DNA from 2 places in the Streptomyces sp. NPDC031426 genome. Region 2 is predicted to be linked to the other one. Evidence: predicted binding sites of a transcription regulator. Region 2 holds the regulator's gene; the other holds the start of a gene.

Region 1 (6,152 bases), on a different contig from region 2:
CGGCACAGATCAGCCGCGGCACGGATCAGCCGCGGCACGGATCAGCCGAGGAACCGCCGGGCCCAGGCAGGGGGCTCCGGCGGCGGGACCAGGTCCACCAGGGTCGGCGTACGGCGGCGGGGCACACAGTCGGCGACGGCCGCCCGCAGGGCCGCGACGAACTCCAGACAGGTGCCGTGACGGTCGTCCGGGGCCTTCGCCAGGGCCTTGTGCAGCACCTCGTCGGCGGCCGGCGGAATGTCCGGCCGCTCCTTGCTGAGCTCGGGCGGCGGGTCGTACTGGTGCGCCCACAGCAGTTCCAGGTGGTCCTCGCGCCGGAAGGGCGGGGCGCCCGTGAGCATCTCGTGGACCACACAGGCCAGGCTGTACTGGTCGGCCCGGCCGTCCACCGGGCGCCCGGCGATCCGCTCGGGCGCCACGTAGTCGAGGGTGCCGACGAACTCGCCCGCGGTGGTGAAACCGGTGAGCGACAGCGACTTCTTGGCCAGCCCGAAGTCGGTGAGATAGACGTGCTCGGGGTGGTCGCTGTCGACGACCTTGGCGATCAGGACGTTGCCGGGTTTGACGTCCCGGTGCACCAGGTCGCGCGCGTGGGCCGCGTCCAGGGCGGAGGCCAGCTGGGCCGCGATGCGCAGCGCGACCGGCACCGCCAACGGGCCCTCCCGGTCGATCAGGGCGCGCAGGTCCTGCCCGGAGACGTAGCACATGGCGATGTAGAGGACCCCGTCGAACTCGCCGGCCTCGAAGACGGGGACGATGTTGGGGTGGTCGATGGCGGCGGCCACCCGGGACTCCTGGGCGAAGCGGCGGCGGAAGGCGTCGTTCCTGGTGTACTCGGGGGCGAGCAGCTTGAGGGCGACCGTCCGGCCGAGGCGCAGGTCCCTGGCGCGGTAGACGACGGCCATCCCACCGCGACCGAGTTCGCGCTCCACCTTGTAGCCCGCGATCTCGGCCCCGATCAGACCGGAGGGGGTCTTGGGGGGCCAACTCACGCCTGAATTCTATCGAGCCATCCCGATATAAGCGCAATACGAAGATCCTCGTACGATCCCCTGTGATCCCCCCATGCCCGCCCCTGCGAGCACATGGCGAAGGCCCGGGCCTCCCTCACGGGACCCGGGCCTCGCCTTTCCCATGGCGTCCGTCACGCCGCCACGGGAACCTCCGGCGTCGCGCCGTTCGTCGCGGGCGCGAGTGCCAGTTCCAGGACCTGGCGGACATCGGTCACGGTGTGGACGTCGAGCTTGTCCAGCACCTCGGCCGGGACGTCGTCCAGGTCGGGCTCGTTGCGCTTGGGGATGATCACGATGGTCACCCCGGCGCGGTGGGCGGCGAGCAGCTTCTGCTTGACGCCGCCGATGGGCAGCACCCGGCCGGTCAGCGAGACCTCGCCGGTCATCGCCACGTCCGTACGGACCAGCCGCCCGGACAGCAGGGACGCGAGAGCCGTCGTCATCGTGATGCCGGCGCTCGGGCCGTCCTTCGGGACCGCGCCCGCCGGGAAGTGGATGTGCACGCCCCGGTCCTTCAAGTCGCCGACGGGCAGCTCCAGTTCGGCGCCGTGGCTGCGCAGGAAGCTCAGCGCGATCTGCGCCGACTCCTTCATCACGTCACCGAGCTGACCGGTCAGGGTCAGGCCCGCCGCGCCCGTCTCCGGGTCGGCCAGGGACGCCTCCACGAAGAGCACGTCACCGCCGGCGCCGGTGACCGCGAGACCGGTCGCCACGCCGGGGACGGACGTACGACGCTCGGCCGGGTCCTGGGCGGACTCGGGCACGTGGTGCGGGCGCCCGATCAGGTCGCGCAGGTCGGCGTCCGTCACGGTGAACGGCAGCTCCCGCTCACCCAGTTCGTGCTGGGCCGCGACCTTGCGGAGCAGGCGGGCGATGGACCGCTCCAGGGTGCGCACGCCCGCCTCCCGGGTGTACTCGCCGGCCAGCTTGCGCAGGGCGCTCTCGTCCAGAGCGACCTCGTCCGTACCGAGTCCCGCCCGCTCCAGCTGGCGCGGGAGCAGGTGGTCACGGGCGATGACGACCTTCTCGTCCTCGGTGTAGCCGTCCAGACGGACGATCTCCATACGGTCGGCGAGCGCCTCCGGGATGGCCTCCAGGACATTGGCCGTGGCCAGGAAGACCACGTCCGACAGGTCGAGTTCGACCTCCAGGTAGTGGTCCCGGAAGGTGTGGTTCTGCGCCGGGTCCAGGACTTCGAGCAGGGCCGCGGCCGGGTCGCCGCGGAAGTCGGAGCCCACCTTGTCGATCTCGTCCAGCAGGACCACCGGGTTCATCGACCCGGCCTCCTTGACCGCCCGTACGATCCGGCCGGGCAGCGCGCCGACATAGGTACGGCGGTGGCCGCGGATCTCCGCCTCGTCGCGGACGCCGCCGAGGGCGACGCGGACGAACTTGCGGCCCATGGCGTGCGCGACCGACTCACCGAGGCTGGTCTTGCCGACGCCGGGCGGGCCGACCAGGGCCAGTACGGCACCGCCGCGCCGGCCGCCGATGACGCCGAGCCCGCGGTCGCTGCGGCGCTTGCGGACCGCGAGGTACTCGGTGATGCGCTCCTTCACGTCCTGGAGGCCCGCGTGCTCGGCGTCCAGGATCGCCTTGGCGCCCTGGATGTCGTACGCGTCCTCGGTCCGCTCGTTCCAGGGCATCTCCAGGACGGTGTCCAGCCAGGTGCGGATCCAGGAGCCCTCCGGGGACTGGTCGCTGGACCGCTCCAGCTTGTCGACCTCCTTGAGCGCGGCCTCGCGGACCTTCTCCGGCAGGTCGGCGGCCTCGACGCGGGCGCGGTAGTCGTCGGACTCCTCGCCTTCCTGATCGCCGTTCAGCTCGCGCAGTTCCTTGCGGACGGCCTCCAGCTGACGACGCAGCAGGAACTCGCGCTGCTGCTTGTCGACGCCCTCCTGGACGTCCTTGGCGATGGTCTCGGCCACCTCCTGCTCGGCGAGGTGGTCGCGGAGCTGCTGCGTGGCGAGCTTGAGCCGGGCCACCGGGTCGGGGGTCTCCAGCAGTTCGACCTTCTGTTCGGTGGTGAGGAACGGCGAGTAGCCGGAGTTGTCGGCGAGCGCGGAGACGTCGTCGATGGCCTGGACGCGGTCCACGACCTGCCAGGCGCCGCGCTTCTTCAGCCAGGTGGTGGCGAGCGCCTTGTACTCCTTGACGAGGTCGGCGACCTGGCCCGGCAGCGGGTCCGGCACGCTCTCGTCGATGCGGGCGCCCTCGACCCACAGGGCCGCGCCGGGACCGGTGGTGCCGGCGCCGATGCGCACACGGCTCCGGCCGCGGATCAGAGCCCCCGGGTCACCGTCGGCCAGCCGGCCGACCTGCTCGACCGTGCCCAGCACACCGGTCTTCGCGTACGTGCCGTCGATGCGTGGCACCAGCAGCACCCTGGGCTTGCCCGGTTCCGACCGGGCGGCGGCCTGCGCGGCCTCCACCGCGGCCCGTACCTCGGCGTCGCTCAGGTCCAGCGGAACCACCATGCCGGGCAGCACGACCTCGTCGTCGAGCGGCAGCACGGGCAGGACGAGCGTGAACGCCGTGGACTCAGTAGCCATGATCTCCCCTTCGGCAGTCAAGTTGAGCTATGCCGACTCAACTGCTGGGGATGGGCTGGTGTTCCCCCTGCTTGTTCGCTCTCAGCGATCAAGTTCTCCCAAGGGGGTGCCGTGGAAGGTGCGTTCGCGGGTGCGGGTGCGTGGGCCCCTATCGGGGCGCTTCAGCCCACCGGCGCACGAAAGGCCAGCTCGCCACACCTATCGTCAGCGCGATCACGTGGCCCCAGTTCGTCATCGGATCCTCCAGGGCGATCAGGTCGCCGATGAGCTCGGCGGCCGTCACGGTGAGGAGGGGCCAGCGCAGCCAGGGGCGCAGGAGCCCCGCCAGCGAACCGATGCTGGCCGCGACGCCGAAGCTGATGCCGTAGTCGAGGCGGTGCAGTGAGGTGGGCGGGAGGTGGCCGACCAGGACGGCCAGGCCCACGGGGATCTCGGTGGCGAGTGTGGCCAGGACGTGCCCGGCGAGGAAGACACAGGCCGCACGCGCGCCGCCTATCCGCCGCTCCAGCGCGGTGAGCACCAGCACGAACGCCAGCGCGTACGGGGAGAGGACCCCGCCCGCGATCCACAGTGCGCTCGCCGGCAGCACCACCCCCGGCGTGCGCACCAGATGGGCCACGTCCGTGCTGGAGTCCTGGTAGAGCGCGTGCATCACGGCGGGGTCGGCCAGGGCCGCGACCACGGAGGTGACGGCAAGCACGGCCGTGTAGGCGAAGGTGAACGGCGTGCCGGCGGGAGTGGGCAGCAGGCGCCACGGCCGCGGGAGCGGAAACGGAAGCCGCAGCGGTGCGGTCGGGCGCGGGTCGGTGAAGGCGGGTCCGGGAGCGGGGAGCGGGGCATGCCGCTGACGTGGCATGCCGTCCAGCAGGTCCGCGATCGCGGGGACCGGGACGGCGGCGGTGCCGTCCGGCTGGGGCACGCCCGGCAGGGGCGGGGACGCGGCCGTCGCAGGGCCCGTCGCGGTCCGTTCCACGCTGTGGCACTCCTTCCGTCGCGCCCAACCCTTCGGGTTCCGGGGGCCGCTGTCTATGACCGACGCCACGCGAGACCCGATTCACAGCAACCTCCTACGTTCCGGCTGCGTCCGCGCCCCGCACCGCAAGGGTGCACATCAGTGCGACATCCCTAATTCCCGTGCAGGTCAAGGCGTGTTCAAGGAATATGGGTGCATGACTGCCGCGTACGACTCCCCCGTGGTCCTCGACCGGCGCGACGGCCCGTACGGCGAGGTGGTGCTGCGCCGGCACGGCGCGCTGTTGCAGATCATCGCCAACGGCTGCTTCCTGATGGACACCTCCGACGGGCGCTCGGAGCGGCTGCTGGTCGACGCCGCACACCGGGCGCTGGACGGGCGGCCGGAGCCGAAGGTACTGATCGGCGGGCTGGGAGTGGGATTCTCACTCGCACATGCAGCGGCGGACCCCCGGTGGGGCCGGATCACCGTCGTCGAGCGGGAACCCGCCGTCATCGACTGGCACCGGGACGGCCCGCTGGCGGAGATCTCCGCCGCAGCGCTCGGCGACCCGCGCACCGAGATCGTGCAGGACGATTTCGTGGCGTTCGTCAATGAGACATCCGACACGTTCGACGCGCTCTGCCTGGACATCGACAACGGCCCCGGCTGGACCGTCACGGACGACAACCACACGCTGTACTCACCGGCCGGACTGGCCGCCTGCGCAAGGGTGTTGAACCCCAAGGGAGTGCTCGCGGTATGGTCCGCCGAACCCTCTCCGGAATTTGAAGGAAGCTTGCGGAATGCCGGGTTCCAGCAGGTGCGTACCGAAGAGGTGCCCGTTGCCCGGGGCGTTCCGGACGCCGTGCACCTCGCCCTCCGCCCTGGATAGCGACAGGATGGTGGATCCCCGTAATGTGCTGCCCTGACGCGGATCATTCAAGCGTCAATCGCAGACATGGGATCACCCCACGGGTTCCGGAAAGCAACAAGCAGGGGCGGGCGATGGAGCAGACACACACCTCCCAGAGCGGCGCGGCGACGACCACCCCGGGCGCACAGCGCCGGGTGCTGGTCGTCGAGGACGATCCCACGATCGTCGACGCCATCGCGGCCCGGCTGCGCGCCGAGGGATTTCTCGTACAGACCGCGACGGACGGCCCGGCCGCCGTCGACACGGCCGAGGCCTGGCAGCCGGATCTGCTGATCCTCGACATCATGCTGCCGGGCTTCGACGGACTGGAGGTCTGCCGGCGGGTGCAGGCACAGCGCCCGGTGCCGGTGCTGATGCTGACCGCGCGTGACGACGAGACGGACATGCTGGTCGGTCTCGGGGTCGGCGCGGACGACTACATGACCAAGCCGTTCTCGATGCGGGAGCTGGCCGCGCGGGTGCATGTGCTGCTGCGCCGGGTGGAGCGGGCGGCACTGGCCGCGGCCACCCCGCGCTCCGGCATCCTGCGGCTCGGCGAACTGGAGATCGACCACGCACAGCGCCGGGTGCGGGTGAAGTCCGAGGACGTCCACCTCACGCCCACCGAGTTCGACCTGCTGGTGTGCCTGGCGAACACCCCGCGCGCGGTGCTCTCCCGGGAGCAGCTGCTGGCCGAGGTGTGGGACTGGGCCGACGCC
Region 2 (6,152 bases):
CATCCGGCGAGCGAAAGGGTCATCGTGGATGCGGCCACGGATATGGCGATACGACGCATTCGAGGGCTCACTTCATGTGCGTTCCGGACGTAGGGCTGCTATACGACCCAGGTGTCTGAAAAGACAACGCGGAGGCCACACCCGGCGTCAAGCAGAACCACTTAACGAGTCCGCAACACCACGCTCTGCTGACCCTGTGAAGGAGGCACGGAATCACCTCCAAACACTCTTTACGGACCCTCCATTCAAGGAGAGTTCATGGGTCGGCAAAGATCGGTACAACCAACCCGGTCCTCCGCGAGTCATGATCACCGGCGGCCGTGCGCCGCTTTCCCGACTCGGCCAGAGGACCGAATGAACCCAGCCAGACGCGGGGCCGCCACGGCCGTCGCACTCGCCACCGCCGGTACTTTGCTCAACGCGGTCACCCTGCCCGCCTCCGCCGCCACGACGTGCGCATCGCCGGTCTACAAGCGGACGTTCTACGCGAACACCACGTTCTCCGGCACTCCGAAGAAGACGGACTGCGACACCGTCGTCGACCAGAACTGGACCGGTGCGCCCGTCACCGGGCTGCCGAAGGACAACTTCGGCGTCCGCTGGACCGTCACGCGCGACTTCGGCTCCGGCGGACCCTTCACGTTCGCCGTGTCCGGAACCGACGGCATCCGGGTCTACCTGGACGGCGTCCGCAAGGTGGACCTGTGGTCCAACACCTCCGGCACACGCGCGAAGACCGTCAACGTCACCGTCCCGTCCGGCAAGCACACCCTGCGCGTCGACCACGTCAACTGGACTGGCACCTCGAGCGTCAAGTTCGGCTACACACCGCGGACTTCGCCGGACGTCGACAAGGTCAGGCCGCTCGCCCCGACCGGACTGTCCTGGGACTACTACACCGGTGACCCGGACGGCATCCACGCTGTGCTCAGCTGGAGGGCGAACAAGGAGATGGACCTCGCCGGGTACCGCTTGTACCGGCGGGTGGCCGGCACGAGCACCTACACGCGGGTCGGTACGACGACGGTGCCCCGCCTCAGCGAACGGCCGCCACAGACCGGGCAGTCGTACTACTACGAGGTCCGCGCCTACGACAGGGCCGGCAACGAGTCCACCGGAAGCGCCGACCAGGGCCCGATCCCGTCACGGGACCTGACACCGCCCCCCGCCCCGAAGCTCACCGCGACCGGCTCCGAGGACGCCAACCGGTTGTCCTGGACGGCCGTCAAGGACGCCGTCACCTACCGGGTGTCCCGCAAGGCCGCCGGCGACGCCTCCTTCACCGTGCTCACCGACACCACGGACACCGGCTACACGGACACCAAGGCGGCGTACCGCACCGCCTACGACTACAAGGTCAGCGCGATCGACGCGCACGGCAACGCCGCCGAGTCCGCCGTCGTGAGCGCCACCCGGACCATCACGCCGCCGCAGGCCGTCACGGCGAGCACCGGCAGCGGCGAGGTGGTGCTCGGCTGGACCCAGCCCGCGGACACCACCGGCTACACGGTCCGCCGCGCGGAGGCCTCGGCCGACGGCTCCCGCACCTGGCAGACCATCACCTGTGGTTCGCCCACGAGCGGCACGGACGCCGACGGCAACACCGTGCGCGGCTGCACGGACTACTCCGGCCGCCGCGGCAACACGTACCACTACACGGTGCTGCGCAAGGACTCCTCCGGCCGCTGGTCCGTGCCCTCCGCCGAGGTCACCGCGACCCGGCCCGGCGACGAGACGCCACCACCGGTCGTCACCGGCGTCGCCGCCGAGCCGCTGGAGTACGGCATCCGCCTGTCCTGGCAGCCCAGCACGGCGCCGGACCTGGCGTCCTACCGCCTCTACCAGCAACAGGACGAGTCCTACGACCCCGAGTACCTCGGGGAGGTGAACGCGTCGACCACGCAGACCCTGCTGTCCTGGCCGGCCGACGGCAAGTCGTACCGCCTGTTCGTCGTGGCCGTGGACGTCTACGGCAACTCCCTGACCTACCAGGACGATCCGGACGTCAAGGACTGGAGCGTGCCCGTCGCCTCGGTCCCGGTGACCGCGCTCGACCTGCGGCCCACCTCGGTCCCGGACGCCACGGCGGGCTGCCGGACGACGACCTGGAGGCCCGCGAGCGGGATCAGGGTGGAGCCGTGGTGTCCGTACGAGGACACCTCCTCGGTGACCGGCTTCCACGTCTACCGCTGGGACCGCGCCGAAGCCCGGTTCGTCCGGCTGACCGAGACCCCGGTGGCCAAGAGCCGGGACGGCTGGTTCTGGACCGACACGAACGCCCCGGCCGGCACGACGGTCTACTACATGATCTCCCTCGTCCGGGCGGACGGCACCGAGGCCTTCGCCGAGACCGACTACGCCATCACCCCGCCGAGCGGTTCCTGACACGCCGAAGGGGCCCGCGGAAAGACCGCGGGCCCCTTCACCGTGTTCCACTCAGTCCTGCTGCCGCTTCGGCCGCCACACGACCAGCGCGCTGGTCTGCTGGACCTCCTGGTACGGGACCAGGTCGCGGCGGTAGGAGGCGTGGACGGCCGCCTCGCGCTGCTGCATCGCGGCCGCCGCGCCGTCCAGGGCCGCCTCCAGCTCCACGACCCGGGACTGCAGGGCGGCGACCTGGTTCTCCAGTTCGATGATGCGCTTGATGCCGGCCAGGTTGATGCCCTCGTCCTGCGACAACTGCTGTACCTGGCGGAGCAGTTCGATGTCGCGGGCCGAGTAGCGGCGGCCCCGGCCGGCGGTGCGGTCGGGGGAGACCAGGCCCAGGCGGTCGTACTGGCGCAGCGTCTGCGGGTGGAGTCCGGAGAGCTGGGCCGCCACCGAGATGACGTAGACCGGGGTCTCCTCGGTCAGTTCGTACGGATTACGCCGACGGCCGTCCATCACTCTCAGTCTCCCTTCGCGGCCTCGAACAGCTCCGCCCGCGGGTCCTCGCCCGCGGTCGCCTCGCGATACGCCTCCAGTGCGTCACGAGCCTTCCCCGACAGGTCCTTGGGAACACGCACCTCGACGGTGACCAACAGGTCGCCGCGAGTGCCGTCCTTGCGGACCGCGCCCTTGCCCCGGGCGCGCATGGTGCGGCCGTTGGGCGTGCCGGGCGGCAGTTTCAGGGTGACCGCGGGGCCGCCGAGGGTCGGTACCCGGACCTCGCCGCCGAGGGCCGCCTCGGCGAACGTCACCGGCACGGTGACGGTGAGGTTGTCGTCCTTGCGTCCGAACACCGGGTGCGCACCGACGTGCACCACCACGTACAGGTCGCCCGCCGGTCCGCCGCGCTCGCCGGGCGCGCCCTTGCCGCGCAGCCGGATGCGCTGCCCGTCGGTGACGCCGGCCGGGATGCGGACCTGCATCGTGCGCGAGGACTTGGCGCGGCCGCTGCCCTTGCACTCCAGGCAGGGGTGCTCGGCGATCAGGCCACGGCCCTTGCAGTCGGGGCAGGGGTCGGTGAGCGAGAAGCCGCCGCCGGAGCCGCGGGCGACCTGCCCGGTGCCGACACAGGTCGGGCACACGCGCGGTGTGCCGTTCTTGTCGCCGGTGCCCGAACAGGCCTTGCAGGGTGCCTGGGAGGACATGCGCAGGGGCACCGTGGCGCCCTCGATGGCCTCCGTGAAGCTCAGCGTGACCTCGGTGTCGATGTCCTGGCCGCGCCGCGGCTGGGTACGGGTCGTGCCCGTGCCGCCGCGGTTGAACAGTCCCCCGAAGACGTCACCGAGTCCGCCCCCGAAGCCGCCGCCCTGGGTGGTGGTCCCGCCGCCTCCGAAGAGGTCGCCCAGGTCGAAGTTGAAGGAGCCGCCGGCGCCCGGCCCGGGGCGGAAGCCGCCGTTGCCGAACAGGGCGCGAGCCTCGTCGTACTCCTTGCGCTTCTTGGGGTCGCCGAGGACGTCGTTCGCCTCGGAGATCTCCTTGAAGCGCTCCTCCGCCTTGGCGTTTCCCTTGTTGGCGTCCGGGTGGAACTCGCGGGCGAGCTTCCGGTACGCCTTCTTGATCTCGGCCTCGGTGGCGTCCTTGGGGACGCCGAGGACCTTGTAGTAGTCCTTCTCGATGAAGTCCTTGGTGCTCATCCCCGACGTCCCTCCTTCCCCTTGAGTGTCCTCACGTCAGCCCTCGTCCGGGCCACCGTTCTCCTTGCCATCAGCGGCGCCGGCCTGCTTCGCCTCGGACGCCTTGTCCTCGGCGCCCTCGGCCTTGACGGTCTGCGCGCCGGGCTGCGGCTCGGCGACGGCCACCCGCGCGGGGCGGATGGTGCGCTCGCCGATGCGATACCCGGGCTGCAGGATCGCCACGCAGGTCGTCTCGGTGACGTCCGGCGCGTAGCTGTGCATCAGGGCCTCGTGGATGGTCGGGTCGAAGGGCTCGCCCTCCTTGCCGAACTGCTGCAGGCCCATCTTGGCCGCGACGGTCTCCAGCGACTCGGCCACCGACTTGAAGCCGCCGACCAGTTCGCCGTGTTCCCGCGCGCGGCCGATGTCGTCGAGCACGGGCAGGAGCTCGGTCAGGAGGTTCGCGATGGCGATCTCCTTGACCGTGATCCGGTCCCGCTCGACCCGGCGGCGGTAGTTCTGGTACTCGGCCTGGAGGCGCTGGAGGTCCAGCGTGCGCTCGTGCAGCGCCGTGCGCACCTGGTCCAGCTGGGCCACCAGACCCGCGGTCTCGTTTCCGTCCCCGGCCGGGGCCGCCCCCTCCTCGGGAGCGGCCTTCGGCTCGGCGTCGTCGGGGGTCGCGCCGGAGGGGACGTCGGGCTTCTCCTCGAAGCCCGGGGTCTCCTCCGTCACGCGGCACCGTCCTTGCGCTCGTCGTCCACGATCTCGGCGTCCACCACGTCGTCGTCAGCGGCCTTGCCGCCCTGAGCGGCGCCCTCGGGGCCGCCCGCGGCCTGGGCGTCGGCGTACATGGCCTGGCCCAGCTTCTGCGAGACGGCGGCGACCTTCTCGGTGGCGGTGCGGATCTCGGCGGTGTCCTCGCCCTTGAGGGCTTCCTTCAGCTCGCCGACCGCGGCCTCGACCTCGGTCTTGATCTCGCCGGGGACCTTGTCCTCGTTGTCCTTGAGGAACTTCTCGGTCTGGTAGACGAGCTGCTCGCCCTGGTTGCGGGTCTCGGCGGCCTCGCGGCGGCGGTGGTCCTCCTCCGCGTACTGCTCGGCCTCCTGGCGCATCCGGTCGACCTCGTCCTTCGGCAGCGAGGAGCCGCCGGTGACGGTCATCTTCTGCTCCTTGCCGGTGCCGAGGTCCTTCGCCGTGACGTGCATGATGCCGTTGGCGTCGATGTCGAAGGAGACCTCGATCTGCGGGACGCCACGCGGCGCCGGCGGCAGACCGGTCAGCTCGAACATGCCGAGCTTCTTGTTGTACGCCGCGATCTCGCGCTCGCCCTGGTAGACCTGGATCTGCACGGACGGCTGGTTGTCCTCGGCCGTGGTGAAGATCTCGGAGCGCTTGGTCGGGATCGTGGTGTTGCGCTCGATCAGCTTGGTCATGATGCCGCCCTTGGTCTCGATGCCGAGGGACAGCGGGGTGACGTCGAGCAGCAGGACGTCCTTGACCTCGCCCTTGAGGACACCGGCCTGGAGCGAGGCGCCGATGGCGACGACCTCGTCCGGGTTCACACCCTTGTTGGCCTCCTTGCCGCCGGTCAGCTCCTTGACGAGCTCGGCGACGGCAGGCATACGGGTGGAGCCACCTACGAGGACGACGTGGTCGATCTCGTTGATGGAGATGCCGGCGTCCTTGATGACGTTGTGGAACGGCGTCTTGCAGCGCTCCAGCAGGTCGGCCGTCAGCTGCTGGAACTGGGCGCGGGTGAGCTTCTCGTCCAGGTGCAGCGGGCCCTCGGCGGACGCGGTGATGTACGGCAGGTTGATCGAGGTCTCGGTGGAGGAGGACAGCTCGATCTTGGCCTTCTCGGCGGCCTCACGGAGGCGCTGCAGGGCCATCTTGTCCTTGGACAGGTCCACGCCGTGACCGGACTGGAACTGCTTGACCAGGTAGTCGACGACGCGCTGGTCCCAGTCGTCACCACCGAGGTGGTTGTCACCGTTGGTGGCCTTCACCTCGACGACGCCGTCGCCGATCTCCAGCAGGGACACGTCGAAGGTGCCGCCACCGAGGTCGAAGACGAGGATCGTCTGGTCGTCCTTGTCGAGGCCGTAGGCCAGC

The links. Region 2 encodes HspR, which represses chaperone genes until heat shock. Its sites were predicted from a motif close to TTGAGNNNNNNNNNCTCAA; they were not measured.
Region 1: the regulator HspR is predicted to act here: its motif matches at 3,588-3,606, upstream of lon (endopeptidase La).

Annotation. Positions count from the first base shown of each region.
Region 1 is NZ_JBVIJE010000006.1:448,871-455,022, reverse strand. It holds gene ACZ5NH_RS15310 (serine/threonine-protein kinase) at 42-992, opposite strand; gene lon (endopeptidase La) at 1,145-3,565, opposite strand; gene ACZ5NH_RS15300 (rhomboid-like protein) at 3,714-4,538, opposite strand; gene ACZ5NH_RS15295 (spermine/spermidine synthase domain-containing protein) at 4,735-5,412, shown strand; gene ACZ5NH_RS15290 (response regulator transcription factor) at 5,526-6,152, shown strand, end outside.
Region 2 is NZ_JBVIJE010000022.1:108,691-114,842, forward strand. It holds gene ACZ5NH_RS33765 (sugar ABC transporter substrate-binding protein) at 1-59, opposite strand, end outside; gene ACZ5NH_RS33770 (PA14 domain-containing protein) at 355-2,385, shown strand; gene ACZ5NH_RS33775 (heat shock protein transcriptional repressor HspR) at 2,437-2,883, opposite strand; gene dnaJ (molecular chaperone DnaJ) at 2,889-4,061, opposite strand; gene grpE (nucleotide exchange factor GrpE) at 4,098-4,772, opposite strand; gene dnaK (molecular chaperone DnaK) at 4,769-6,152, opposite strand, start outside.